Regions from separate parts of the Janibacter sp. DB-40 genome, predicted to be linked through region 2. Evidence: predicted binding sites of a transcription regulator. Region 2 holds the regulator's gene; the other holds the start of a gene.
The links. The regulator Rex, encoded in region 2, represses fermentation and respiration genes when NADH is low (regulators of the CRP and FNR family bind a similar motif). The targets are predictions, from matches to a motif close to CTTGTGAANNNNTTCACAAG.
Positions count from the first base shown of each region.

Region 1: a site for Rex is predicted at 11,428-11,447, ahead of PVE36_RS02370 (geranylgeranyl reductase family protein). Genes of this name have one in related genera too.

Region 1 covers NZ_CP120360.1:474,129-488,506, forward strand. Annotated here, with positions in the region: gene PVE36_RS02315 (SLC13 family permease) at 1-912, opposite strand, end outside; gene PVE36_RS02320 (1,4-dihydroxy-2-naphthoyl-CoA synthase) at 990-1,946, opposite strand; gene PVE36_RS02325 (hypothetical protein) at 2,111-2,983, shown strand; gene PVE36_RS02330 (GTP pyrophosphokinase) at 3,028-4,020, shown strand; gene PVE36_RS02335 (VOC family protein) at 4,050-4,454, shown strand; gene PVE36_RS02340 (o-succinylbenzoate synthase) at 4,451-5,434, shown strand; gene PVE36_RS02345 (hypothetical protein) at 5,530-5,841, shown strand; gene PVE36_RS02350 (hypothetical protein) at 5,838-7,325, shown strand; gene menD (2-succinyl-5-enolpyruvyl-6-hydroxy-3-cyclohexene-1-carboxylic-acid synthase) at 7,322-9,070, shown strand; gene PVE36_RS02360 (isochorismate synthase) at 9,090-10,391, opposite strand; gene PVE36_RS02365 (demethylmenaquinone methyltransferase) at 10,432-11,124, shown strand; gene PVE36_RS02370 (geranylgeranyl reductase family protein) at 11,466-12,776, shown strand; gene PVE36_RS02375 (NADH-quinone oxidoreductase subunit A) at 12,858-13,220, shown strand; gene PVE36_RS02380 (NADH-quinone oxidoreductase subunit B) at 13,239-13,826, shown strand; gene PVE36_RS02385 (NADH-quinone oxidoreductase subunit C) at 13,823-14,378, shown strand, end outside.
Region 2 covers NZ_CP120360.1:2,568,021-2,582,398, forward strand. Annotated here, with positions in the region: gene PVE36_RS12225 (hypothetical protein) at 1-101, shown strand, start outside; gene hemL (glutamate-1-semialdehyde 2,1-aminomutase) at 249-1,580, opposite strand; gene PVE36_RS12235 (MarR family transcriptional regulator) at 1,657-2,142, opposite strand; gene hemB (porphobilinogen synthase) at 2,139-3,143, opposite strand; gene PVE36_RS12245 (uroporphyrinogen-III synthase) at 3,140-4,783, opposite strand; gene hemC (hydroxymethylbilane synthase) at 4,780-5,739, opposite strand; gene PVE36_RS12255 (glutamyl-tRNA reductase) at 5,736-7,010, opposite strand; gene PVE36_RS12260 (redox-sensing transcriptional repressor Rex) at 7,007-7,690, opposite strand; gene PVE36_RS12265 (glutaredoxin family protein) at 7,831-8,049, opposite strand; gene PVE36_RS12270 (lysophospholipid acyltransferase family protein) at 8,085-9,542, opposite strand; gene PVE36_RS12275 (NAD-dependent epimerase/dehydratase family protein) at 9,542-10,594, opposite strand; gene PVE36_RS12280 (AURKAIP1/COX24 domain-containing protein) at 10,776-10,874, opposite strand; gene PVE36_RS12285 (helix-turn-helix domain-containing protein) at 11,065-11,262, opposite strand; gene PVE36_RS12290 (acetoin utilization protein AcuC) at 11,433-12,623, opposite strand; gene PVE36_RS12295 (TrkA family potassium uptake protein) at 12,688-13,356, shown strand; gene PVE36_RS12300 (GNAT family N-acetyltransferase) at 13,367-13,882, opposite strand; gene PVE36_RS12305 (GNAT family N-acetyltransferase) at 13,947-14,378, opposite strand, start outside.

The DNA of each region.
Region 1 (14,378 bases), 1.3 Mb from region 2:
CAGGCCGATGAAGAGCGCGATGTTGGCATTGCCGACGAAGGCGATGACCGCGCTGTCGCTGCCGAAGAGCTCGGCGAAGGCGCCCGTCGCGATGAGGACGAGCGGGATGAGCACCGGGCTGAGGCGCAGGATCAGCGGCATCTGGAGTGCCTTGGCCGGGATCGCGTCGGGGTCCTCGATGTCGGGGTCGTGCGCGTCGTGCGCCGCCCGGTGCTCGTCCTCGGTGCCGATGGCCTCCCACGCGGCGTGGTGCGGGTGGTCGGGGTGCTCGACCTCGTCCTCGTCGATGTCGGTGCGCTCGTTCCAGAAGCCGGTGGCCAGCAACAGCTTGAAGAGGAAGGCCACCACCAGCGCGGTGATCAGCCCGATCGGGGCTCCGTAGATGAGGTACGTGCCCAGGGGCAGGTCGAGCAGCCCGGCGACGGCGACGGCCGCCAGCCCCGGCACGACGAAGACGTACCCCGAGAAGATGCCGATGGCGATGGCCCCCGCGAGCCACGGGAGACCGCGGCGCTTGTTGATCACCGGCGCGGCCTGCCGGGCCATCGGCGAGGCGAGGACCACCTGCACGTCGACGTAGATCGACGGGAAGATCGTCGACAGCGCAGCGGCCATCGCGTAGGGCAGGCGGCCCCCGACGCGGGCGGCGATGATGTCCACCAGCCGGCGGAAGGTCCCGGTCGCCTGCAGCAACGAGCCGATGAGCACGCCGAAGCCGATGAGCAGACCGACCTCGGTCATGATGTCGCCGAAGCCGACCGTGATCGCCTCGGTGGTCCCCGCCAGCCCGACCCCGGCAGACAGGCCGAGGAAGAGCGAGGAGACGATCAGCGAGATGACCGGGTCGACCTTGAACCTGATGATCAGCAGGATCGCGAGGGCGATGGCGATGAGGGTGAGGGCGACGTCCACGGCGGGCACCCTACGCGCCGGTGGCCGGCATCACACCTCGGGACCTCGGCTGCCCAACGGGTGAGAAGGGGGTGGGATCAGAAGTACCAGGGGAAGGAGGACCAGTCCGGGTCGCGCTTGTCGAGGAACTGGTCGCGCCCCTCCACGGCCTCGTCGGTCATGTACGCCAAGCGGGTGGCCTCGCCGGCGAAGACCTGCTGGCCCATGAGGCCGTCGTCGGTGAGGTTCAGGGCGAACTTGACCATCCGGATCGCGGTCGGCGACTTGGCCATGATCTCGCGAGCCATCTGCAGCGCCTCGACCTCGATCTCGGCGTGCTCGACGACCGCGTTGACCGCGCCCCACTCGTAGGCCTCCTGGCCGGTGTAGGCGCGGCCGAGGAAGAAGATCTCGCGAGCGCGCTTCTGCCCGACCATCTTCGCCAGGTAGGCGCTGCCGTAGCCGCCGTCGAAGGAGCCCACGTCGGCGTCGGTCTGCTTGAAGCGGGCGTGCTGGCTGGCGATCGTCATGTCGCAGACGACGTGCAGCGAGTGCCCGCCGCCGGCGGCCCAGCCGCCGACGAGGGCGATGACGACCTTCGGCATGGTGCGGATGAGGCGCTGCACCTCGAGGATGTGCAGCCGGCCCCCTTCGGCCTTGACCCGGCGCTCGTCGACGCCCGCGACGCTGTCGTCGCCGGTCGGGTCGCTCGCGTACTGGTACCCGGAGCGGCCGCGGATGCGCTGGTCACCCCCGGTGCAGAACGACCAGCCCTGCGTCGTCGCGCTGCTGCCCTCGCGCGGCGTCGGGCCGTTGCCGGTGAGCAGGACGACACCGACGTCGGGGCTGCGGCGGGCGTGATCGAGCGTGCGGTAGAGCTCGTCGACCGTGTGCGGCCGGAAGGCGTTGAGGATCTCTGGCCGGTCGAAGGCGATCCGCACGCAGCCGAGCTCCGTGGACCGGTGGTACGTGATGTCGGTGAGGTCCTCGAAGCCGGGGACCACCTCCCAGGCCCGCGGGTCGAAGGTCTCGCTGACGTTCTCCAGTGCGCTCACGGGGCCGAGCCTATGGCCATCCGCTGGCGCGATCTCCACAACCCCCGTCGGCGGTCCGTCGACCCCCACAGCCGAGCGAAGGGGGGTCCCCCTCGCCTCCCGCAGCCGGTGGGCTGGGCAGGTGGCCGATCGCAGGGATCGGTCACCGACGAGAGGACGGACCGATGGGCGAGCGCTGGTTGTACGGAGTGGATGGTGGGCTGCTGGAGCCTGAGGATGAATGGGGCAGGGACCCGTGGCTCGACGGGGTCCCGCCGCCCCGGGAGGGCGGTCGTGCCCAGGGCGGCTTGGGCACGGTGACCGAGGTCGTCCTGATCGACGGCCAGGTGGTGGACTCGGTGAGCCGCCCGGTCTCGGGGAGCGGCTACGAGTGTGCCGCCCTCGAGCTGGCGCACCTGCGTGAGCCCGCGCCGCCCCCACGGGTCGAGCGCGTCATCGTCCGGGAGGAGCCGCAGGAGCAGATGCTCCACTGGCTCGAGCGCGTGGTCGGCGGCAAGGAGGCCCTGGACGCGCTGGACGACGAGCCGCTGCCCCTGGGGGAGCCGCTCGAGGCCGGCCTGCTGCCGCTCGGGAGCCGCGACCTCGCGTGCGCCGTCGACGAGCACCTCGACCTGCTGGAGCCGGCGCCGATCCTGGCCGGGCAGCTGCTGACGGCCTACCGCCGGCTTCTCGCGACGGCCGCACACGAGGGGATGCTCCACCTGTGGCGGGACGTCCCACCGGCCAAGGTGACGGCGACGATCGTCCACACCGTCGTCAAGGCGAATGCGCTCACCGGGGCCGGCGCCCCCTTCAGCTACGGGACCTTCGTGCGGGGGCTGGGCGAGGGCACGGCGCCCTCGGCGCGTTCCCGCAGCCTGGCCCTGCTCGTCGGCGGGAGCCAGTGGCCGCACGGGCGCAGTCCCTCGGATGCCCCGGGGGTGTACGTCCTCGGGGACACGGGCCTGCTCGTGAGCCGCTTCCGCAACGAGCTGATCACCTACCGTGACCTCGCTCGCACGGCCGATGCCGCCCGTGGGGAGGTGGCGACCGGCTGACGTGCCGGGCGGCCTGAGGGGGTGATGTGAGGCAGGCTGTCCCCATGGCGAGCAAGCAGTCGACCCGGATCCGCAGGGCCGTCCAGCGATACGCCGCGGGACGCGAGGAGCTGCGCGCGGTCACGGATGCCTATGTCGCCCTCGTGACCCAGCTGCTCGACGACGCGGGCATCAACTACCTGGCGGTGACCGGACGCACCAAGTCGGTGGAGTCCTTCGCGGGCAAGGCAGCCCGCCGTCTGCCGGGTGGTCGGCTCGCTCACCCGAAGCCGCTCACCGACATCACCGACCAGATCGGTGTCCGTGTCGTCACCTACGTGCTCTCCGACGTCGCGGCGGTCGCCCAGCTGCTCTCGTCCCAGCTCGAGGTGCGTGAGGACCGCGACATGGGCCAGGAGACGGCGGACGCCGGACGGTTCGGCTACTCGAGCCGGCACCTCCTCGTCGCCCTCGACGAGGAGCGCGATGAGCCGGGGATCCCCGCCGGGACCCAGGCGTCGATCCAGATCCGCACCGTGCTCCAGCACGCCTGGGCGGAGTTCGAGCACGACGTGCGCTACAAGGGATCCGTCAGCGCGGAGCACGGCCCCGACTTCGACCGCCGGTTCACCCTCGCCGCGGGGCTCCTCGAGCTGGCCGACCAGCAGTTCACCGCCATCCGCGACCGCCACCGCGAGGAGCTCACGTCGCCGGCAGAGGGAGCGGACGACGACCCACGGATCAGCCCCACCGACCTCGCCGCCTTCCTCGCCGGCCAGTTCACCGACGCCGGCTGGTCCCGCACCGACCACTACGCGTGGATCAGCAGCCTGCTGCTCGAGCTCGGCATCACCTCGCTGTCCGAGCTGCGCGAGGTGCTGCGCGACGTCGACGTCGCGGCCATCGAGTCGCGGATGGGGTACCGCTACCCGCCCGGTGCGGTCCGCCGTCTCGATGACGCCCTGCTGTCGGTGTACGGACAGCGGTACGTCGAGCTCCACGGCAATGCACACCGGGTCCCCCTGCTCGCCGCCAGGCTGGACAAGTTCACCGGCTGACCGGTCGCGGCCTCGGTTACCGTCGGGCCATGGCACTTCGCTGGTACCAGATCTCCGTGGACGCGCGGGACGCCGCGACGCTTGCCCGCTGGTGGGCCGACGTCCTCGACTGGGAGCTCGGCTTCGAGGACGAGTACGAGGTCAACGTCGTGCCGCCCGGCACGAGCGACGACCCCGTCGACACGGTGGAGACGTGGCAGGCGATGCCGCCGACCTTCGTCTTCGCGCCGGTGCCCGAGGGCAAGACGGTGAAGAACCGCCTGCACATCGACCTCGCCCCGCACATCGACCAGGACCGGGACGCGCTGATCGAGGAGCTGCTGACCAAGGGCGCCGCCCGCGTCGACGTCGGCCAGGACCCCGATGTCACCTGGACGGTGCTCGCCGACCCGGAGGGCAACGAGTTCTGCGTGCTCTCCAGCCGCGACCGATGAGCGCACCCACCCCGGACGAGCTGCTCGACGGGCTGCACGTCGTCACCCTGCCCCTGCGCACGCGGTTCCGCGGGATCACCGAGCGGGAGATCGCACTGGTGCGCGGGCCCCACGGATGGGCGGAGTTCGCCCCCTTCGTCGAGTACGGCCCGCAGGAGTCGGCCCGCTGGCTGGCCGCGGCACTCGAGGCCGCGTGGACCGGATGGCCGGACCCGGTGCGCACCACGGTGCCCGTCAACGCGACCGTCCCGGCGGTCCCCGCCGACGAGGTGGCCGGGGTCCTCGCCCGCTACGACGGATGCACCACCGCCAAGGTCAAGGTCGCCGAGACCGGCCAGACCCGGTCCGACGACATCGACCGGGTCGCCGCGGTCCGCGACACCATGGGTCCGCACGGTCGCATCCGCGTCGACGCCAACGGCGGCTGGACCCTCGCCCAGGCGCACGACGCGCTCGCGGCCCTCGCCCCCTTCGGCCTGGAGTACGCCGAGCAACCCTGCGCCGATGTGCGGGACCTCGCCCGTCTGCGGAAGGAGCTGGCGCGCGCCGGTGTCGACGTGCCGATCGCCGCGGACGAGTCGATCCGCAAGGCCGAGGACCCGCTCGAGGTCGCCCGGCTGGGCGCCGCGGACCTCGTCGTGGTCAAGGTCGCACCTCTCGGCGGCGTCGCCCGTGCCCTCGAGGTCGTCGCGGACTGCGGACTGCCCGCCGTCGTCTCCTCCGCGATCGACTCCAGCGTCGGCCTGCGGGCCGGGGTGGCGCTCGCCGCGGCGCTGCCCGAGCTCGACCACGCCTGCGGTCTCGGCACCGCGGCGCTGCTCGGCGCCGACGTCACCACCGACCCGCTCCTGCCGGTGCAGGGCCGGCTGCCCGTGCGCGACGTCGTGCCCGATCCCGACTTGGTGGCCGCCCACGCCGCTCCCGCGGCACGGCTGGACTGGTGGCGCGACCGCGTCACCGCCGCCCTGGCGCACCTGTGACGCGCACGTCCACAGCCCGAGCCGACTGACGCCGCTGCTCCACAACCGGCGCGAAGGGGGCGCCCGCCCACCCCGCGAGCCGGTGGGCTGTGGGCATGGACATCCCCCCGCTCCTGCTCGAGGACCTCGACGCGCTCGCCCTCCGTCTGGAGCGCCTCGCCGACGACGTCGACGGGCTCGTCGCACGGACCGCGCACGGTACGAGCCGCTCGTGGCGGGGCCCGGCTGCCGACCGGCACCGCGAGCTCGTCGCGGCGCACGCGGCCGACCTCACCGCCCTCGGCGCCGCCCTGCGGGGCGCGGCCGCCGCGGTGCGGGTGCTCGCGGCCGCTGCGTCCGAGCACCTGGCCATGCTCGGGGACCCCGCGACGGCGCGAGTCCCCCGCCCCGACCCGGCGCTGCCGTGAGCCGCGAGCTCACCGTCACCGGCGGCACGCACGGCCTGGCGGTCTCCTTCGAGGAGCTCGAGGACGGGGCGCAGGTCCTGGAGGTCGTCGGCCGGGACGTGGCCGAGACCGCGGTGCGCGTCGGCGCCACCGCGGTTGAGCCCGCTCTCGCCCTCGCGGGCGTGGTCGCACCGGTCGAGTACCTGGCCGCGGAGGCCGCGGTCCTCGACTGTGCCCGCGACGCCGTCGGGGTCTCGACGCAGGTGCTCGCCACCGCCGAGACGACCCGGGCGGCACTGGGGCTGTACCGCGCGGGGGAGCAGGCGGCCGAGGCGCTCTTCGACGTCGCAGCCACCTCGGTGGGTGTTGCTGTCGGCGCTTCCGTGCCCACCACGGCCCTGGCGGCCGCCCTCTTCACCCCGCTCCTGCTCCCGCGACTGCCGATGGTCGGCGCTCCCGCCACGGCCGCCCTCGTCGGTCTCGGCCTGGGCCTGGGCCAGGAGGTCGACGAGCTGCTCGTGCACGCGCCCGGACTCGTCCCGTTCGTGGCCGAGGGATTCGACGGTCTGGTCATCGGCCTCGGCAGGGGCACACCCGCGCTGGGGACCTGGCTGCGGTGGCGGTCCGGACGGCTGGGTGTGCCCTACCCGCCGCGCACGCAGCAGGAGGCACTGCAGGTTGTCGTCGCCGCGACCGGGGGGATCGCCCTCGACGAGTCCGACCACGAGGTGCGCGTGGTCCCACACGCCGTGACGGTCGGGCGGGCACCCCGCAGTGTCGCCGACCTCGTCGACGACAGCGGCCCCACCTCGGGTGGCTCCCGGGTCCGGGTCGTCGGTGTCCCGCGCGCCGACGGGTCGTGGACCTGGGTGGTCGACGTGCCGGGGACGCAGAGCTTCGCACCCCGGGCGGGGGAGAACCCCTGGGACCTCACCAGCAATGTCCTCCTCGCCGCGGGAGAGCAGACCCTGACGATGCAGGCCGTCACCCGCGCCCTCGCCGACGCCCAGCGGCGCACCGGGTCCGTCGGACGCAGCCGGGTGCTCCTCGGCGGCCGTAGCCAGGGCGGTCTCACCGCCGCCGCGCTCGCCGCCGACCCGCGGTTCCGCAGCCGCTTCCGGGTCACCCACGTCGTCACCGCGGGCGCCCCCGTCGCGGGCCTGGACGTCCCCGACGACGTGTCGGTCCTCAGCCTCGAGCACACCGAGGACCCCGTCGCCGGGCTCGACGGCGCGGACAACCCGGACCGCGAGGGCTGGGTGACCGTCGAGCGTCGCGTGGCCGACGTCCTCGGGCCCGACGACGGGGCGACGGACGCGCACGCCACCGAGCTGTACGCGCAGACCGCCCACCTCGTCGACGAGAGCGACGACCCGTCGCTGCGGTCGTGGCGCGAGGGCGCGGACGCCTTTCTGGACGGCGAAGGGGGAGACCCGGTCGTCATCGACTACGCGGTCGAGCGGGTCCCGGCCGGGATGTCGGCAGTGGCAGGATCGGTCCCGTGAATCCCTCGACGACCGGAGCCCGCGTCCTCCTCGACGAGCTCGTCCGGCTCGGCGTGCGTGAGATCGTCCTGTGCCCGGGCTCCCGCTCGGCGCCCCTCGCCTACGCCGCGCACGACCTCGACGCCTCCGGTCGGGCCCGGCTGCACGTGCGGGTCGACGAGCGCAGCGCGGCCTTCCTCGCCCTCGGGCTGGCCAAGGAGAGCCGGCGCCCGGCCGTCATCATCACCACGAGCGGCACCGCTGTCGCCAACCTCCACCCCGCCGTCCTCGAGGCGCACCACGGCGCGGTACCGCTCCTCCTGCTCACCGCGGACCGGCCACCCGAGCTGCGCGGAGTCGGTGCCAACCAGGCGACCGACCAGCTCGGCATCTTCGGTGAGCACGTCCGGCTCGCCCTCGAGCTGGAGACCCCGCAGGACCCGCCCCGCCAGGCCGCGGCCTGGCGCACCGGTGCCGCGCGCGCGTGGGCGGCCGCCACCGGGGCGCTCGGCGGGTCGGGTCTCGCCGGGCCCGTCCACCTCGACCTGCCCTACCGCGACCCCCTCGCGCCGGACACGTCCGCGGATCGATGTATTCGTGCGCCTCTGGACACGCCCGAATACATCGAACCAGTGAACCCGGTCGCCGGCCGCCCGGGTGGGACGCCGTGGGTGACCCTGCCGGCGCCCGCCCCGGTGACGACTGCCGCCGCCACGCCCCTCGCGCACGACCCGCAGACCCTTGTCGTCATCGGCGAGCTCCCGAGCGCCGAGCACCGTGCCGCCGCGCTGGACTGGGCGGCCCGCCACGGCGCGCCGGTCATCGCCGAGCCCGGCCCGGGGACGCACCCCCTGGTCCTCCCGCACGGTGCGCAGCTCCTCGCCGCCACCGAGTGGGTCGACGCGCACCTGCCCACCCGTCTCCTCGTCATCGGCCGACCGACCCTCGGGCGCACGATCCCGGCCCTCGCCCGTCGCCCCGGCGTGCGCGTCGAGGTTGTGACGCCGGCCGAGCCCGGCGCGGCGGGCTGGGCCGATGCCACGCACACGGCCGCCGCCGTCCACCCCTTCTCGGCTCTCGCCGGCGACGCGGAGGAGCGGGGGGTCACCCCCTTCGCCCGGACATGGCTGGGGGCCGCCGACCGGGTGGCCGACGCCCTGGGCGGTGCCGGTGACCTCGACGGGCCCACGACCGCCCGGACGCTGCACGACGCGGTGCCGGGGGAGAGCCTGGTGCTCCTCGGCAGCAGCAGCGTCGCCCGGGACCTGCACCTGGGCGTGCCACGGCCGCGGGCCGACGTGCACCCCGTGACCAGCCGCGGGCTGGCCGGCATCGACGGCTGCGTCTCGACGGCGGTCGGGCTGGCGCTGGCCCGCGCCGAGCCGACCTACGCCCTGCTCGGGGACCTGACCTTCCTCCACGACGCCAACGGGCTGCTCATCGGCCCCGACGAGCCGGTGCCGGACCTGACGATCGTGGTCGTCGACGACGACGGGGGCAGCATCTTCGACACCCTGGAGTACGGGGCGGCCGAGCACGCCGGGCCGATGCGCCGGCTCTTCACCACGCCGACGGGCGCGGACATCGAGGGTCTCTGCGCCGCGCACGGCGTGCCCGCCACGACCGCCCGGACCCCTGAGGACCTCACCCGCTCGATCGCGACCCCTGCCACGGGTGTCCGCGTGGTCCGGGTCCCCATCGCCGCGGGGTCCCGGCGCGCCGCGGGCGAGCGCACCCGGGCGGCCGTCACCGCGGCCCTGGGGTGAGGACCCCTACCTTCGCGGGTCAGCCGCCGAGGGCGGTGCGCATCGGCAGCAGCTTGGCCACCGACTCCGCGACCTCGTCCTCGGCGCGGGAGCCGGCGACGATGCCGCAGCCGGCGTAGAGGCGGAGGGAGTTGGGCGCGTCGTAGGAGCCGCACCGCAGCGCGATGCCCCACTCGCCGTCACCGGAGGCGTCCATCCAGCCGACCGGCCCGGCGTACCGCCCCCGGTCCATGTCCTCCAGCTCGGCGATGACCCGGTCGGCGTCCGCCGTCGGCGTGCCGCACACCGCCGCGCTCGGGTGCAGCGAGGCGGCCAGGGCGAGCGAGGTGGAGCTGTCGTCGACGACCCCCGCGACGTCCGTCGCCAGGTGCATCACGTTGTTCAGGTGCAGCACGAAGGGGGACTCCGGCACGTTGATCGAGGAGGTGTGGTCGGTCAGGGCCTCCGCGACCGAGCGCACCGCGTACTCGTGCTCCTCGAGGTCCTTGCTGCTGCGGGCGAGCGACCCGGCGAGCGCCAGGTCGTGGCTGTCGTCACCGGTGCGTCGGATGGTGCCGGCGAGCACGCGGGAGGTCACGAGGCCACGCTCGAGGCGCACGAGCATCTCGGGGGTGGCGCCCACCAGCCCGTCGACGGCGAAGACCCAGGTGGTGTCGTAGTCCTCGGCCAGGCGGGTGAGCAGCCAGCGGGGATCGATGCGCTCGTCCGCGGTCGCCTGCACGGAGCGCGCGAGGACGACCTTGTCCAGGTCCCCGGCGTTGATCCGGGAGACCGCCTCCTCGACGGCGGCGGCCCACCGCTCCTTGGTCAGGTCGCTGTCGGTGAAGGCGACCTCCCCGGGGTCCACGGGGGCGGTCTGGGACTCGAGCGGCTCGTCGGCCGTCGGGACCGCGGCGGCGGTGGTGGTCGTCGTCACCCAGGCCAGGTCACCGCGGCGCCCGACGACGACCTCGGGGACGACGAGCACGGACTCGGTGCCGGAGTGCGACGAGTAGGCCATCGACCCGAAGGCGATGGGTCCGGTGCCGGGCTCGTCCACGTCGTCGCGCACGATCGCCTCGGCGGTGACCGTGCGCCACCACTCCTGCGCCCGGGCGAAGCGGTCCGACCCGCGCGAGCGGAAGGTCGCGACCGTGCCCCACCCGACCAGGCCCTCTCCCTTGCGCACCCAGGAGACGATGTCGCCCGCGTCCACCGGCTCCGGCAGCAGCTCCAGCAGGTCGCCGACCTGCGCCGCGGGGACGGAGATGGTGCGTACGACCAGGGCGGGTCGGGAGTGGCCGAGCGGCCCCGGGACGTCGTCGGGTGATGGAGATGTCATGGCCGCCACAGCCTACGACTGCGGGTGCGAGGATGTGCACATGAGCCGCGCCACCCTGCAGAAGGACCCCAAGGCCGTCGCCGCGATGTTCGACGAGACCGCAGCGAAGTACGACCTCATGAACGACGTGATGTCCTTGGGCCAGACCCGCCTGTGGCGCCGGGCCGTCCTGCAGTCGCTCGAGCCGCGGCCCGGCCAGCGCATCCTCGACATCGCCGCGGGCACGGGGACCTCGTCGGTGCCGCTGCGCAAGGCGGGCGCGGACGTCGTCTCGGCCGACTTCTCGCTCGGCATGCTCCACCAGGGCCAGCACCAGTACCCCGACCTGGACTTCTCCGCGGCGGACGCGACGCGGCTGCCCTTCGCGGACGAGTCCTTCGACACGGTGACCATGTCCTTCGGCTTCCGCAACGTCGTCGACAGCGGTGCGGCGCTCGGGGAGTTCCTGCGCGTGACCAAGCCGGGCGGCCGGCTGCTCATCTGCGAGTTCAGCCAGCCGGTCAACAAGGCCTTCCGCACGGTCTACTCGGAGTACCTCATGGCCGCCTTCCCGCCAGTGGCCCGCACGCTCAGCTCCAACCCCGACTCCTACGTCTACCTCGCCGAGTCGATCCAGGCCTGGCCCGCCCAGCACGAGCTCGCCACGACGATCGCCGCGGCCGGGTGGGCCGATGTGCAGTGGCGCAACCTGACCGGCGGCATCGTCGCGCTGCACCGAGCGACGAAGCCGTAGCGAGGATCCGAGCGAGGGACGAGGGAGGCCCGCAGCACGGCCGAGCGCGAGCACGGGACCGAGCGGCGAAGCCGTAGGGCCCCGTCGCCTCACCTGCCCCCCGAATATCGGGTCACCCGGTAAACCCCCGCTTCGCAAGGGTCTGATACCGCTGCGAACCGGGGGAAAGTCCTGCACAGGTGCGAAGGGGGCTGCCCGCCCCGGCGGGGGAGCACCCCTTCGCCATCGGGCACCCCGGCGACGCCGCGAGGTTAGGTTCACCTGTGTCGTTCGCCTCGTCATGGAGAGGTAGGCTTCCCCGCGATCGTGAAATCCTTCACAAGCCCTCGAGGAACCCATTCGTGACCAGTGCACTGCCTGCGGCCGGTGATGGCCGCACCGCCGACGCCATCGTCGTCGGGGCCGGCCCCGGTGGCTCCGCGACAGCGGCATGGTTGGCGAAGGCCGGCAAGGACGTCGTCCTGCTGGAGAAGTCCACCTTCCCCCGCGACAAGATCTGCGGCGACGGCCTGACCCCCCGTGCCGTCCGCCAGCTGATCAACCTCGGGCTGCCCATGTCGGAGACCGACGGGTGGGCACACAACAAGGGCCTGCGGATCATCGGCGGCGGCATGACCCTCCAGCTCGACTGGCCGGACGTCGCCTCCTTCCCGGGCCAGGGCATGGTGCGTGCCCGGGCCGACCTCGACGAGGTGCTCGCCCGCCACGCTGCCGCCAGCGGCGCCACCCTTCTCGAGGGCCGCAACGTCGCCGAGCCGATCCTCGACGACCAGGACCGCATCATCGGCGTCACCGCCAAGGTCGTCGACCAGCGCGGCCGCGCCACCGGTGAGCGCGAGACCTACTACGCACCGGTCGTCGTCGCCGCGGACGGCGTCTCCTCACGGCTGTCGGTGAAGATGGGGCGCGAGAAGCGCGAGGACCGACCGATGGCCGTCGCCGTGCGGGCCTACTACGAGACCCCCCGCCACGACGACGAGTACCTCGAGAGCCACCTCGAGCTGTGGTCGACGACGCCGAAGGGGGAGAAGATCCTCATGCCCGGGTACGGCTGGCTCTTCGGCCTCGGCGACGGCCGCAGCAACGTCGGTCTGGGCGTGCTCAACACCTCGGAGGCCTTCGGCCGCACCGACTACAAGGACGTCATGCGCCGCTGGGTCGAGACGATGCCGCCCGAGTGGGGCATCAACGCCGACACGATGAGCGGGGACATCACCGCGGCCGCGCTGCCGATGGCCTTCAACCGCCAGCCGCTCTACGACCGCGGCCTGATGCTCGTCGGCGACTCCGGTGGCATGGTCAACCCCTTCAACGGCGAGGGCATCGACTACGCACTCGAGGCCGGCCACGCCGCCGCGGAGACGATCCTCCAGGCGCTCGCCCGCCCGACCGCTGCCGACCGCGAGCGGGTCCTGCAGTCCTACGTCACCCGGATGAAGGACATGCACGGCGGCTACTTCCGCCTCGGGGCGCAGTTCGCCAAGATCATCGGCAAGCCCGAGATCATGCGCCTGGCGACGAAGTACGGGCTGCCCCGGGAGACGCTGATGAAGTTCATGCTCAAGCTCATGGCCAACCTGCCCGAGGAGAAGGGCGGCGGTGTCGATGACCGGCTCGTGCGCCTCCTGACCAGGATGGCTCCCAATGCCTGAGGGCACTGCAGGCAGGACGAGCGCCTGCCCTAGGATCGTCAGTGGCGTGCATCACATGAGAGAAAGCGAGGCCGTGCAGCGATGAACCCTTACATCCCGCTGCTGATCCTCTTCGCGCTCGGCCTCGGCTTCGCGCTCGTCTCGGTCGGCACGAGCCTGGTCGTCGGACCTGCTCGCTACAACGCCGCCAAGGCACAGGCCTACGAGTGCGGCATCCAGCCGACTCCCCAGGCCGCTGAGGGTGGCAAGTTCCCGGTCAAGTACTACCTGACCGCAATGCTGTTCATCATCTTCGACATCGAGGCCCTGTTCCTCTACCCCTTCGCCGTCGCCTTCGACGAGCTCGGGGCCTTCACCCTCGGTGCCGTGGTGCTCTTCCTGTTCAACGCGTTCTTCATCGCAGACGCCTACGTCTGGCGTCGCGGCGGGTTCGAGTGGGACTGACGAGGACGGAGACGAAAAATGGGACTTGAGGAGAAGCTGCCCTCGGGCTTTGCGCTGACGACGGTGGAGAAGCTCGCCGGCTACATGCGCAAGTCGTCGATGTGGCCTGCGACATTCGGTCTGGCCTGCTGCGCCATCGAGATGATGGCCGTCGGCACCCCGCACTACGACCTGGCCCGCTTCGGCATGGAGCGCTTCGCTGCGACTCCGCGCCAGGCCGACCTGATGATCGTCGCCGGGCGGGTGAGCAACAAGATGGCACCGGTCGTGCGTCAGGTCTACGACCAGATGGCCAACCCCAAGTGGGTCATCTCGATGGGTGTGTGCGCCAGCTCCGGCGGCATGTTCAACAACTACGCGATCGTCCAGGGCGTCGACCACATCATCCCGGTCGACATCTACCTGCCCGGGTGCCCGCCGCGCCCGGAGATGCTGCTCAACTCGATCATCACGCTCCACGAGCAGGTCCAGAACACGCCGTTGGGAGTCAACCGGGAGGCGGCGGTCCGCGCGGCCGAGGCTGCCGCCCTCAAGGCGGTCCCGACCGAGCTGCAGGCCCCGACCCACGACCACGAGGCCCTCCTGGGAAGGAACCTGCTGGCATGACGGAGGAGAACGAGCCCACGGACGAGCCGGGCAAGGACGTCGACGCCCCCAGGCCCAAGGGCGTCCACCCGGAGGGCCCGGGTCTGGCAGGCAGCGCCCACGAGGACTACCCCTCGACCGAGGGCCTCACCGGTGACCAGCGCCCGGTCGAGTACACCAACGTCGGCGGGTCGCCCGAGGTGGGCGAGGTCGACCCGGACCACGCGCCGGCCATCCGGGGCCAGCGCGTCGGCATGTTCGGCGCACGCCAGGGGCAGGACACCTCCGGCTACGGCGGGCTGCAGGCCCCGATCGCCTTCCCCGGAGCCGCCACGCGTCCCTACGGCGGCTGGTACGACGCCGCCGTCGACACCCTCGCCGAGGCGACCGGCTCCGACCTCGTCCAGCGGGTCGTCGTCCACGCCGACGAGCTGACCCTCCACGTGGGCCGCGAGGACCTCGTGCCCGTGATGCGCGCCCTGCGCGACCAGCCGGACCTGCGTTTCGAGATGTGCATGTCCGTCTCGGGCGTGCACTTCCTCGACGACACCGGTCGGGAGCTGCATGTGGCCT
Region 2 (14,378 bases):
TTGCCACGCTGACCGGCCTGGCCACGACCGAGGAGGTCCTGCTCCCCGTCGAGCGCCAGGGCCGCTCCCTCGAGTACGCGCTCTACATCGCCCGCCCCTGAACGACCGGAGTGGCTGGGTGACCGGCCACACGACGTAGGTGCGCCGGCCCTTGCCGAAGTCCCTTCCTTGTCGTGCTCCTCGCCGAAGCACATCGGACTTCGGCTTGAGGCGGGCCGGCCCACCCACGTCGCCCGGCCTGCGAACGATCAGCCGTTGGCGGCCGCCTTCGCAGCGGCGGGCAGCGCGGCCAGGATCGTCTCGACGGCCGCGTCGTCGTGGGCGCCGGAGACGAACCACGCCTCGAAGGCGCTCGGCGGCAGGTGCACACCGCCCTCGAGCATCGCGTGGAAGAAGCGGCCGTAGGCCGCCGTGTCCTGCTGCTGGGCGTCGGTGAACGAGCGCACCTCGCCGTCGCGGAAGAAGATCGAGAACATCGACCCGGCCCACTGCACTCGGTGCGCCACCCCCTCTGCGGACAGCGCGGCCGATGCGGCGTCGGCGATGCGGGTGGCCGTCGCCTCGAGGCGCAGGTAGAGCTGCGGGGTGCAGGCGCGCAGCGTCGCGATCCCGGCAGCCGTCGCGACCGGGTTACCCGACAGGGTGCCGGCCTGGTAGACGGGGCCCCCGGGCGCGAGCTCGGCCATGAGGTCGGCCCGACCGCCGAAGGCCGCGGCCGGGAAACCACCACCCATGACCTTGCCGAAGGTGAAGAGGTCGGGCGCTCCCCCCTCGTAGCCTCCGGGGTGCGCACCCTCGGGTCCGGTCTCGTGGCCGTACCAGCCCGACCGGCTGGAGCGGAAGCCGGTCATGACCTCGTCGCTGATGAGCAGCGCGCCGTGGGCGGCCGTCACCCGGCGCAGCCCCTCCGTGAAGCCGGGTGCGGGCGGGACGATGCCCATGTTGCCGGGTGCCGCCTCGGTGATGACCGCGGCGATCTCCTCACCGCGGGCGGCAAAGAGCTCCTCGACGGCGGCGAGGTCGTTGTAGGGCAGCACGACCGTCTCGCCCGCCGCCGATGCGGGGACCCCGGCGGAGTCGGGCAGCGCGAAGGTCGCCACACCCGAACCGGCCTGCGCGAGAAGGGCGTCGACGTGACCGTGGTAGCAGCCGGCGAACTTCACGATGACCGAGCGACCGGTCGCTCCGCGCGCGAGGCGCAGGGCGGACATCGTCGCCTCGGTCCCGGATGAGACCAGTCGGACCTGCTCGAGCGGCTCGACGCGGTCGACCACCTCGGCGGCCAGGGTGACCTCGTTCTCGCTCGGCGTCCCGAAGGAGAAACCACGCTGTGCTGCCTCGGTCACGGCCGCGAGGACATCGGGGTGGGCGTGCCCGAGGATCATCGGCCCCCACGAGCAGATGAGGTCGACATAGCGGTTGCCGTCGACATCGGTCAGCCACGGCCCCTCCGCGCGCTCGATGAACCGCGGGACGCCACCGACCCCGCCGAAGGCGCGCACCGGGGAGTTGACTCCCCCGGGCGTCACGGCGCGGGCGCGGTCGAACAGGGCCTCGGATCGGGTCGTCGTCTGCGTCATGGCCCCAGTCTCCCCCACGGCCCCGACCCGACCGAGCCGAGGGAGGGGGCGGAGGCCACCGACCCCCTTCGTCCGATCAGGCCCGGTCGTCCAGGCCGATCTCGTGGTGCTCGGGCGCGAGCCGGTCACGCACCGCGGCCATCGCCTCGCCCAGCGCGGTGAACTGCTCGGGGGTGAGGATGTCGACGAGGTGCCTGCGCACCGACTCCACGTGGACGCCGGCGAGCTCGTCGAGGATCGTGCGACCGGCGTCGGTGAGCACGATCTCGACGCCACGACCGTCGTCCGAGGCCCGGCAGCGCTCGACCCAACCGCGCTTCTCCAGCCGTGCGGCGGTGTGGGTCACCCGCGAGCGCGACTGCACGATGTCGTCGGCGAGGTGGGACATGCGCGTGCGCTGCCCCGGCGACTCGGAGAGCATCGACAGCAGCTCGTACTCGGTCAGCTGCATCCTGTACGGCGCCAGGTCGTCGACGAGAGCCCGCTCGAGCAGACGCGTGCCGCGCAGGTAGGCGCGCCAGTGCTGCTGCTGCTGCGCATCCAGCCAGTTCGGCCCGCTCACAGTCGCCCCGCCACCTCGAGCGCGAAGTAGGTGAGGATCATCTGCGCTCCGGCCCGCTTGATGTGGAGGAGCGACTCGAGGACGGCGGCGTCGCGGTCGATCCAGCCGCGGTCGGCGGCGGCGACGATCTGCGCGTACTCTCCGGAGATCTGGTAGGCCGCGACCGGCACGGTGGAGATCTGCGCCGTGGCGGCGACGACGTCCAGGTGCGGCTGGGCCGGCTTGACCATGACGATGTCGGCGCCCTCGGCGAGGTCGAGCTCGACCTCGCGCAGGGCCTCGACGGCATTGGCCGGGTCCTGCTGGTAGGTCGCCCGGTCACCGGTGAGCGAGGACTGCACGGCCTCGCGGAAGGGGCCGTACAGCGCGGAGGTGTACTTCGCGGCGTAGGCGAGCACGAGGGTGTCGGTGTACCCGGCGGCATCGAGCGCGGCGCGCACACGGGCGACCTGACCGTCCATCATCCCGGAGAGGCCGAGGACGTGGGCCCCGGCAGCGGCCTGCGCGAGCGCCATGTCGGCGTAGCGGGTGAGGGTGGCGTCGTTGTCGACCACGGTCCGCCCCGCCGGGTCGGTCGTGAGCACCCCGCAGTGGCCGTGGTCGGTGAACTCGTCGAGGCACAGGTCGGTCATGACCACGAGATCGTCACCGACCGCGTCCACCACCGCCCGGGTGGCGACGTTGAGGATCCCCTCGGGGTCGTCGGCACCGGAGCCGCAGTCGTCCTTGGTCTGCGGCACGCCGAAGAGCATGATCCCGCCGATGCCGGCGGCCACGCACACCCGCGCCTCCTCCACGAGGGAGTCGACGGTGTGCTGCACCGTGCCCGGCATGGAGGAGATCGGCACCGGCGCGTCGACGCCCTCACGGACGAAGACGGGCAGGACCAGGTCGGCCGGGTGCAGCCGCGTCTCCGCGACGAGACGGCGAAGGGGGGCGCTGCCCCGCAGTCGCCGCGGGCGCACGACGGGTCCGCTCGGACCGTGGGGCGCGGGAGTCACCCCTTCGCCTTCGTGCGGCGCGTCGTCGCCTTCTTGCGGCGGGCGCTGGGGCGCTGGGGCTCCTCACCCGCTTCGATGGCCGCGGTGGCCAGCTTGCGGCCGTGCTCGGCCAGCGCCTCGACGAGGCTCGCGCCGGTGGCCTCGGGGGCCATGACGTCGACCCGCAGGCCGGCCTCCTCCGCGGTCTTGACGGTGGCCGGGCCGATGCAGGCGATGACCGTGGACGGGTGCGGCTTGCCGGCGATGCCGACGAGGTTGCGCACCGTGGAGGAGGAGGTGAAGACGACGGCGTCGAAGGCACCCTGCTTGATCGCGTCACGCGTCGGCGCGGGCGGCGGGGTGGCGCGCACCGTGCGGTACGCGGTGACGTCGTCGACCTGCCAGCCCATCTCCTGCAGTCCGGCCACGAGGGTGTCGGTCGCGATGTCGGCACGGGGCAGGAAGACGCGGTCGATCGGGTCGAGGACCTCGTCGTAGGGCGGCCACTCCTCGAGCAGGCCGCGCGCGGACATCTCCCCAGTCGGCACGAGGTCGGGCTCGATCCCCCACTCACGCAGGGCGTCGGCCGTGACACCGCCGACTGCGGCGATCTTCAGCCCCGAGAACGCGCGCGCGTCCAGCCCGAACTCCTCGAACTTCTCCCGGATCGCCTTCACGGCGTTGACCGAGGTGAACCCGATCCACTGGTAGCGGCCCGTGACGAGACCGCGCACCGCGCGCTCGACGGCCTGGGGGGTGCGCGGCGGCTCGACGCTGATCGTCGGCACGACCTCGCTCGTCGCGCCGTGGCCGAGCAGCTGCTTGGTCATCGGGCCGGCCTGGTCCTTCGTCCGTGGGATGAGGACGTTCCAGCCGTAGAGCGGCTTGGTCTCGAACCAGGACAGCGTGCTGCGCATGGCCACGGTCGGACCGACGATCGCCAGCGTCGGCACCTCGAGCCCGACGACGGCGTCGGCGGCCTCGGCGAGGGTCGTTCCGTGGGTGACCTGCGAGGTGGTGGTCCCACCCTGGGTCAGGGCGACGGGCGTCTCGCCGTCACGGCCGTTGGCCAGCAGGTCGGCGAAGGCCGGGACGAGGTGCTCGGGCAGGCCGAGCAGCACCAGCGTGACGTCGTCGCGCACCGATGCCGAGAGGTCCGGGCGCTTGGACCCCGAGACGCTCACGACGTGCAGTGCACCGGTCGAGCGGTTCGTCAGCGGCACGCCGGCGTAGGAGGGCACGGCGCTCACGGCGGAGACGCCCGGCACCACGTCGAAGTCGATGTCCGCCTTGGCGAGGGCGGCCGCCTCCTCGGCGAGGCCGTTGAAGGTGGCCGGGTCGCCGTCCATGAGTCGCACGACGAGGCCACCCTTGTGCGCCTTGGCGGTCTTGACGACGAGCTTGGCGCGCGAGGCGTGGGTCAGCTGCTGGCCGTGCTCGCCGTGGCTGGCGTCGACGATCTCGACGCCCTCCTCGGTCATCGAGGCGACGATCTCCTCGTTGGTCAGCTGGTCGGTGATGACGGCATCGGCGCGCGCAAGCAGCTCGACGGAGGCGACGGTCATCAGTGATGCGTCACCCGGCCCGGCGCCGACGAAGGCTACTCGAGCCGGTCGGCGTGCTGCGGTGGTGGCGTTTGCGGTCGAGCGCTGGGGGGTCACTGGGCATGCTCCGAAGCGGTCGTGGGGTGGGTGGCTGACAGGTCGGCGAGCGCGGGCGCGCCGTCGGCGACAAGGGTTCGGGCGAGTCGGCGACCGAGGTCGTCCGCCTCCCCGATGGGGCCGGTGATGGACCGGCGCAGGTCCCCCGAGCCGTCCGTGGCGGCGACGACGGCCCGTAGGGAGAGGATCGGGCCGTCGACGTCCTCGACGACCTCGGCGTGGGCGCCCACGGGTGCGGCGCACCCGGCCCCGAGCTCGGCCAGCACACCGCGCTCGGCGGTGGTGGCGGCCCGGGCGTCGGCATCGTCGATGGGGCGAAGGGCGGCGCGCGCCTGCTCGTCCGCCTCACGGCACTCGACGGCCAGGGCTCCCTGACCGGGGGCGCAGATCATCTGGATCGGCTCGAGCACCTCGGTGACGCGGTCCTGCAGGCCCGACCGGGTCAGGCCGGCGTGCGCCAGGATGACCGCGTCGAGCTGGCCCTCGCCGGGGCCGACCATGTCGAGCCGGGTCCCGAGGTTGCCGCGGATGTCGCGGAACTCGAACCCCCGGCCGAGGCAGGCCAGCTGGGCGCGACGGCGGGGAGAGCCAGTCCCGATGACCGCTCCCTCGCCGAGCTCGCCGAGGGTGAGCCCGTCGCGCGCGCACAGGGCGTCGCGGGGGTCGACCCGGGCCGGGATGGCCGCGACGACCAGACCGGGCTCGGGCGTGGTGGGCAGGTCCTTCAGCGAGTGCACTGCGATGTCGATCTCCCCGGCGAGGAGGGCCTCACGCAGGGCGCTGGCGAAGACGCCGTGGCCGCCCATGCTGGCCAGCGAGGCGCGGCTGGTGTCGCCCTCGGTGACGATCTCGACGATCTCGACGTCGTGCCCCTCGGCCCGCAGCGCGTCGGCGACGTGCCCGGACTGGGTCATGGCGAGCTTCGACCGACGGGTCCCGAGACGGAGCGTGGTCACAGGGCACCTCCTTCGGCGTGCAGGTCGAACAGCTGGCGGAGGGCGTCCTCGTACTCACCCAGGCGCCCGTCGACGGCGAGCTCCTTGGCCCGCACGGTCGGCTGGTGGAGCAGCTTGTCCACGATGCGGTGCACGGCCCGGCCGACCTCCTCGCGGTCGGCGGCCGACATGTCCGGCACGCGCTGGTCCATCCGGGCCAGCTCGGACTCGACGACCTGCTGCGCCGCCTCGCGCAGGGCGCGGACGGTGGGCGCGGCGATGCTCGCGGCCCGGGCCCCGAGATGACGTGTCACGGCCTCGCCGACGATGGAGCGGGCCTGTGCCACCTCCGGCATGGTCCCGTCGGCACCGAGCATGTCGCCGAGCTCGCCCAGACCGAGGAGCGTGATCTCGCTCAGGTCCGCGACCTCGTGGGCGATGTCGTGCGGCAGGGCCAGGTCGATGAGTGCCTGCCTGCGGCCGGAGCGCTCGATCTGGGCGTCGGCGACGTCGGCGAGGGAGATCGCCAGCCCGGTCGAGCCGGTGCAGGAGATGACGACGTCCGCGTCGGCGAGGGCGTCACCGAGCTCGTCGGTGGGCCGTGCACGGCCCCCGAGCCGCTCCGCCAGGGCGAGGCCGCGCTCGTGGGTGCGGTTGACGACGGTGAGGCGGGCGACCCCGCGGCGCACCGCGGTGGTCGCCGCGAGCGCGCTCATGGACCCGGCCCCGATGACGAGGACGTGGGCGTCGGCGAGCTGGCCGACGTGCTGCTCCGCGGAGTCCAGCCCCGCGGTCACCAACGAGCGGGAGACCTCGTCGAGACCGGTCTCGGTGTGCACCTGCTTGCCGGTGCGCAGTGCCTGCTGGACGAGGGAGTTCAGGTGGCTGCCCACGTGCCCGTCGGTCTGGGCCCGGGCGAGGGCGTCGCGCAGCTGGCCGAGGATCTGGGACTCCCCGACCGCCATCGAGTCCAGCCCCGCGGCGACGTTGAAGACGTGCGCGACGGCAGCATCGCCGTAGTGCAGGTCGAGGTGCTCCTTGAGGTCCTCGTGGGTGATCGCCGTGCTCGAGGTCAGGGCGTCGGTGAGGTCGGCGACCGCGCCGTGGAAGGCCGAGACCTCGGCGTAGACCTCGGTGCGGTTGCACGTGGCGATGACGAGGAGCTCGGAGATGTCCGGGCTGGCCTGGGCCATCGCGACGATGGCCTGGCGGCTGGACTCGTCCAGGGCGGCCCGCTCGAGGACGGAGATGGGCGTGCGGCGGTGGTTGAAGCCGAAGCTGAGCAAACTCATCGACCAGCTCCCTCCAACAGCTCGTCGGAGTCGATGCCGACGCGTTGTTGCTCGTGGAAGGCCAGGATCTGCAGCTCGGTGGAGAGATCGACCTTGCGCATGTGCACCCCTTCGGGGACCTGGATCACGGTGGCGGCGAAGTTGAGGATGGAGCTGGCCCCGGCCGCGACGAGCAGGTCGGCGACCTGCTGGGCGGACGCTGCGGGGGTGGCGATGACGCCGATGCACGCCTCCCCCGGTGTCACGAGCGCCTCGAGCGCGGCCATGGGCTGGATGACGAGGTCGTCGACCTTGTGGCCGACCACGGCGGGGTCCCTGTCGAGCAGCGCCACGACCTGGAAACCCTTGGTCGCGAAGCCGCCGTAGGAGGCCAGGGCGCGACCGAGGTTGCCCATGCCGACGATGACCACGGGCCAGTCGTGGGTCAGTCCCAGCGCCCGGGAGATCTGGTAGCTCAGGTGGGCGACGTCGTAACCCACCCCGCGCACCCCGTAGGAGCCCAGGTGGCTGAGGTCCTTGCGCAGCTTGGCCGAGCTGACACCCGCGCTGTGGGCGAGCTCCTCCGAGGAGACGGAGAGCACGTCGACTGCGGCCAGCTGCCCCAGTGCGCGCAGGTAACCCGGGAGCCGCGCCACTGTCGCATCAGGGATGTCCCGCTTGGCGGACTGGTCGACGGACACGTTGGGCACGGCTCCTCTCCACGGTCTCCGGCGGGCGGCGCCGAAGAACCGAACACCTCGAGATTACGCTCTTGTGAACAAATGCACAAAGTCACCGCCCACCCGCCGGACCGCGTTGGAACGGGCCGGCCGGGGGTGGCTCAGCGCCCGAGAGCAGCCCGCAACCGCCCTTCGTCCACGCGCCAGTAGTCGTGCTGGCGCCCGTCGACGAAGGTCACCGGGATCTCCTCCGTGTACCGGGCGAAGGCCGGGTCGGAGTCGAGGTGGACCTCCTCGAAGGAGTCCCCGGTCTCCGCGACGACCCGCTCGATGACCGAGCGGGCCTCCTCGCACAGGTGGCAGCCGGGCTTGCCGATCATCACCACGCGAGACGTCGGGAGTGGCACGGGTCCTCCTAGAAGAAGACGGAGCGGCGGGTGACCAGGACGGAGTAGAGCGTCTGCTGGATCGTCTCGCGCACCTGGTCGGTCAGCTCGAAGACGAGCATGGGGTCGTCCGCCGCAGCCGGCCCCAGCGAGGCGGTGTCGACGGGCTCGCCGAACTCGATGATCCACTTGCTCGGGAGCGGCACCAGACCCAGCGGCCCGAGCAGGGGGAAGAACGGCGTGATCGGCGCGTACGGCGCCCCGAGGAGGCGGGCCACCGTCTTCATGTTGCCGATCATCGGGTAGACCTCCTCGGCACCGACGACCGAGCACGGGATGATCGGCACCTCGGAGCGGATCGCCGCGGAGACGAAGCCGCCCCGGCCGAAGCGCTGCAGCTTGTACCGCTCACGGAAGGGCTTGCCGACGCCCTTGAACCCCTCGGGCCACACGCCCACGAGCTCGCCGCCACGCAGCAGCCGCTCGGCGTCGGCGTTGGAGGCCAGGGTCGCGCCGGTCTTGCGGGCGAAGTCACCGACGACGGGCAGCTGGAAGACCAGGTCCGCACCGAGCATCCGCAGGGAGCGGGCGCGCGGGTGGGCGTCGTGGATCGCGAGCTGGGTGATGACCGAGTCGAGCGCGATCGTGCCCGAGTGGTTCGAGACGAGCAGCGCACCGCCCTCGTCCGGGATGTTCTCGATCCCGCGCACCTCCACGCGGAACCACTTGTCCTTCAGCAGGCGCAGGACCGGGAAGACCGTGTGGGTCGTGAAGTCCTCGTCGTAGCCGAAGTCGTCGACGTCGTAGTCACCGCGCACCCGGCGCTGCAGGAACTCGAGCGTGTCGGCGAAACGCCGCTCCCAGTCCTCCCCCGCTGCCGCACCCGCGGCCTGACCGATCGTCCGGGAGGTCAGCTGACCCGCCGACAGCAGCACGGAGAGCAGCTCGGCCAGCCCCGGCACGATGGCCTGGCCGGCGTCCGGCGTCCCGCTGGTCCCGCGCTCGTGGGCGCCGGTGGACGCCGTCGGTGCGGCGGACACGGGCCGGGCGGCGGTCGAGGTGGAGCGCCGGGCCGGCGGCTTGCGCCGGCCCGTCGAGCCGGGCGTCGTGGAACGCTGGGCCGCGGGAGGGGACCCGTCGGGCCCGGACACGACGCGCAACGCGGGCTTGCGGGAGGCGGCCTTCGCCCCCTTCGTCCCGGTTGTTGGTGGGGTCGCGGTGGGCGACGAGGCGCCGATCAGGGGTGTGCTGCGCCTGCGGGCGCGCTCGCCACCGGCGCGGTCGGCCGCGGCGGCCACGGCGCTGGGTCGTGGCGTCGCCTTCTTCTTCGTCGAGGACGTCTTCTTCGCGGAGGTCTTCTTCGCCGGTGCGGGCCGGGTCGGCGACGTGCGCGCCGTCGTCGAGGTGGTGGTCTTCCTCGCGGACTTCGTGGCGGGGGCGGAGGACGTCGCCTTCTTCGCGGTCGACCGTCGGGTGCTGTCGGCCATCACTTCTCGCTCTCGCTGGTGGGCGTCACCGCGCGCATCGCGGTCTCGGCCGCCTGCACGGCAGTCCATCCGGGCTGGGCGAAGGGCAGGCGGTCCATGACCCGACCCTTCGTCGCCCGGGCAAAGTCCTCGTAGGCGGCACGCGTGGAGTACACCGGGTCGAAGCCGAGGTCCTCGCGCATCCGGGTGGTGTCCAGACCGCGGCCGAAGGTCATCATGTCCAGCTGGTCGGAGCCGATGTCCACCAGCCCGAAGCGCTTGGCGAGGTCGGCGATCGCCCCGGTGGTCATCCGCGGCACGAGCACGTAGGGGCGACCGGCGATGTTCGCGGCCTGGCAGGCGGTGATGATCCCGTCACCGGCGATGTTGACCGGACCGAGCCCGCGTGCGTGCACGGCATGGGTCATCGCGGCGACGCAGTCGTCCTCGTGGACGAACTGCAGCCGCGCGTCGTAGCCGAACGGGATCGGGATGACCGGCAGGGAGAAGTGGTCGGTGAAGGCGGTGCGGATCCGCGGACCGATGACGTTGGCGAAGCGCAGCGTCGTGATCTCCATGTCGGTGCGCCGCCGGGAGAGGCCACGGACGTAGCCCTCCACCTCGACGCTGTCGCGGGCCCAGCCGGAGCTGGGCATCTTCTTCGCCGACATGTCCTCGGTGAACATCGCGGGGTCGCGCGAGCTGGAGCCGTAGACGCCCGCCGTCGACTTCACGACGAGCTTGGTCACCGACTCGGCCCGCTGGCACGCAGCGAGCAGTTGCATCGTGCCGATGACGTTGATCTCCTTCTGCGTCGAGCGTCCGCCGCCGGCACGGGGGGTCGCGATGACGCCCATGTGCACGACCGTGTCGACGTCGTTGCCGGAGATGATCCTGCTGACCAGGGGGCTGCGGATGTCCGCGCGCATGAACTCGGCGCGCCCGATGCCGTGCCGCGGGGGGACGACGTCGACGCCGATGATGCGCTCGACGGTCTCGTCGCGGCTGAGGCGCCGGGCGAAGGCACCACCGAGGTGGCGGGAGACACCCACCACGAGCACGGTCCTGGGCACGGAACACCTCCTGTCGGCAGCGGCGGGACGGCCGCACTGTCCGCAGCCTAACCAGCAGGGAGGCCTCTGGCACCGTGGACGGCCCCATCGAGATGGGGATCACCCGTTCCCGGCGCGGGCCCCGCCCCGGGGACGGCGAAGGGGCCGCACCGGTCTCCGGTGCGGCCCCCTTCACGCTGGGTCACTTCTTGTTGCGACGCTGGTGGCGCGTCTTGCGCAGCAGCTTGCGGTGCTTCTTCTTCGCCATGCGCTTGCGTCGCTTCTTGATGACAGAACCCATGCGGTCTTCCTTCGTGTCGTCTTCGGGACTTCGGTGACGGCTCGAGCGATGCCGGCCCTGCGGCAGGCCCCACCGAATGCGAGTCAGACGGGAAGTCTAACGCCTCGCGGGCAGTGGCACGTACCCGCGTGCGGGATCCGCCCGACCACGGGCAACCGGCCGGTCCGTGCGTCGCGGGGCGGGACTGCGCTCAGGCCGTCTCGATGAAGGAGGTCTCGAGGTACGTGTGGACCGCGTCCTCGGGGACGCGGAAGCTGCGGCCGACGCGAACGGCCGGAAGATCGCCGTTGTGCACCATCCGGTACACCGTCATCTTCGAGACCCGCATGATCGACGCGACCTCAGCCACGGTGAGGAAGCGCACCTCACCCAGAAGATCGTTCGACATGACCACCTCGATCTCTGCAGGATCGCACCGCCGGCCGATCTGCCAGCAGTCCTCGACGAGCCCTTGCAGATGTCCACCATAGATGCAGATGTGGCCACTGTGAAGACAGAACATGAGGGCAATCACCGAAAGTCCATCCGACACGCCGCCCGGCGGGAGAAAATCGGGGTTCAGTCGAACCAGACGTCGAGGCCGTGCAGGGGGAAGACCGCCTCGCGGGCGGCCATGATCGCCCGGTCGACCCCGTGGTGGGGGTTGTACCCCATGGCCCACGGCTGCACCCAGATCGGCAGGTCCTTCTCCGGCAGGTCCCCCATCGTGGCCGGCCCCTGCTGCCCGGCGACGAGCTCACAGTGGTCACGCCACTCCTGCGGCACCTCGGTGGCCGCCGGCACGGGACGGTGGGCGGCGATCGCGGTGAGGTGGGCCCAGGCCCGGGGGACGGCGTTGGTGAGGTCGTAGCCACCCCCGCCGAGCGCCAACCACCGGCCCTCGGCGACCTCGTGGGCGAGGCGGTGGAGGTTCACGGCGGCCTGGCGCTGCGCGTCGAGCGAGATCGACATGTGCGCCAGGGGGTCGTCACGGTAGGTGTCGCACCCGTGCTGGGTGACCAGCACCTGCGGCTCGAAGGCGCGGACGAGCGGCATGGCGACCGAGGTGATGGCCCGCAACCACGGCCCGTCGACGACGCCGGGGGGCAGGGCGACGTTGACCGCGGTCCCCTCGGCGCCGACGCCTCCGGTGTCCGCCGGCCAGCCGGTGCCGGGGAAGAGCGTGCGACCGGACTCGTGCACCGAGATCGTGAGCACGCGGGGGTCGTCGTAGAACATCGCCTCGACACCGTCGCCGTGGTGGACGTCGACGTCGATGTAGGCGACCCGCTCCGCCCCGTTGTCGAGCAGCCACTGGATCGCGGCACCGATGTCGTTGTAGATGCAGAAGCCGGCTGCCCTGGCCGGCATGGCGTGGTGCATGCCCCCGGTGAAGTTCACGCCGTGCTCGACCTCCCCGGTCCACACCCGGCGCGCGGCCTCGACCGAGCCGGCGACGATGCGGGCGCTCGCCTCGTGGACGCCGGCGAAGGCGGGCACGTCCTCCGTCCCGATCCCCCACTGCCCGTCGGCGGTGTCCGGGTCGGCCGAGATCGCCTTCACGGCATCGATGTACTCGGGGTCGTGGACGGCGGACAGGACGTCGTCACCCGCGACGTCGACGTCGACGACGTCGACGTGGTCGAAGACCCCGAGGGCTCGACAGAGACGCGCGGTGAGGTCCAGTCGCACCGGCGCCATCGGGTGGCCGACCCCGAAGTCGTACTTCGTGAAGTCCTCGCCCCAGATGGCGCACGCCTGTGTGCTCATGCGAGTGACGGTACCCCGGCTAGGGTCGTGATCGGACGACGACCCGACGACCGGAGGAGAGCCCGTGGCCCGCACCCGACTGCACAACGAGGACGTGCTCGTGATCGGCCTGGGCCGCTTCGGCGGCGCCGTGGCCACCGAGCTGCACCGTCTCGGCAACCGCGTCACCGCGCTGGAGCTCGATCCGATGCTCGCGGAGACCTTTCTCGGCCGGGTCGGTCGGATCGTCCAGGGCGACGCGACCTCGGTCGCGATGATCGAGGAGCTGAAGCCGCACACCTTCTCCGCGAGCGTGCTCGGGGTCGGCTCGTCCATCGAGGCCTCTGTGCTCGCGGCCGTCAACCTCATCGACAACGAGTCACCCAAGGTGTGGGCCAAGGCCGTCTCACCGGCGCACGCCCGCATCCTCAACCGCATCGGGGTCCACCACGTCCTCTCCCCCGAGATCGAGTCGGGCCAGCGGCTCGCGCACCTCATCGGCAGCCGCCTGATGGACTACATCGAGTTCGACGACGGCTTCGCCATCGTGAAGATGACACCGCCGCAGGAGGCCGTCGGGTTCACCCTCGAGCAGACCCAGATCCGGCAGAAGTACGGCGTGACGGTCGTCGGGGTGAAGTCGCCCGGCCAGGACTTCACCTACGCCAGGCCGGAGACCAAGGTCCGCAGCGGCGACCTGATCATCGTCAGCGGCCCGACCTCGCTCATCGAGCGCATGGCCGCGCGCCCCTAGGTCCGTCGGGTCAGGCGCGGTCCTCGCCGAGGGCGAGCACGAGCGCGATCTCCTCCTCGGGGCCGCTCTCGCCGACGACGCGCATCGGGCGACGCTCATCGGTGGGGCGGAAGCCGAAGCTCGAGGCGAAGGCCACCGCGCGTCCGTTGTCGGAGCCGACCCAGTAGAACAGTCGGGCGAAGCCCTGCTCCTCGGCGATCGTGGCGCCCTGGCTCACCAAGTTCGCGGCGACCCCGGCGCCGCGCCACTTGGGGTTGACCCAGAGGCCGAAGAGCTGGCCGCCGTTCTCCGACTCGCTCTCCGTCGCGTCACCGAGGCTGGCGACGCCCACGTACTCACCGTCGACCTCCGCGACGAGTCGCGCGCTGCGACGCATGCGCTTGCGCCAGAACTCCTCCGGCTGGTCGGCCTCGTCGTCGTGGTCGGCGACGAAGGCCTCGGGAGATTCCTGCAACGCTTCCAGCCGAAGGGTGCGGTAGATCTCCCACTCGTCCTCGGTCAGCGCGCGCACAGTGATCTCACTCATGGCTGCACTCTCTCATCCCCGAGGGCGGATTGTGGGGCCGGTCCCTCGGAATCGTGGTGACAGTTCATGCATTCTTCGCCTTCATGGTCGCGGAATCGCCGCTCGGGCGCCAGTGCATGGAGGCGCACCCCTCGGCGTCACCGGCTCCCCCGTCGAAGGCGAACCCCAGCCGGGTGTAGCAGGCCACGGCGCGCGGGTTGTCGAGCATGACGTGCATCCGGACGCGATCCGCACCCTCGGCGACGGCCCGGTCACGACATGCGTCGACGAGCGCGTCGGCAACGCCTGCGCCCCGGGCGTGCCCGGCGACCCACATCGCGACGATCTCCGGGTCCTCCTCGAGGTCCAGGCGCAGCAGCGTCGCCGTCCCGAGCGGCAGCCCGTCCTCGCGCTCGGCGAGGAAGACCGCCTGCCCGGTGCGCTGGCGCCAGGTCTCCTCCGTGAAGGCCGCCTCACGGGCGTAGGAGCTGCCGTACGCGCCGGGGGCATCCAGGAG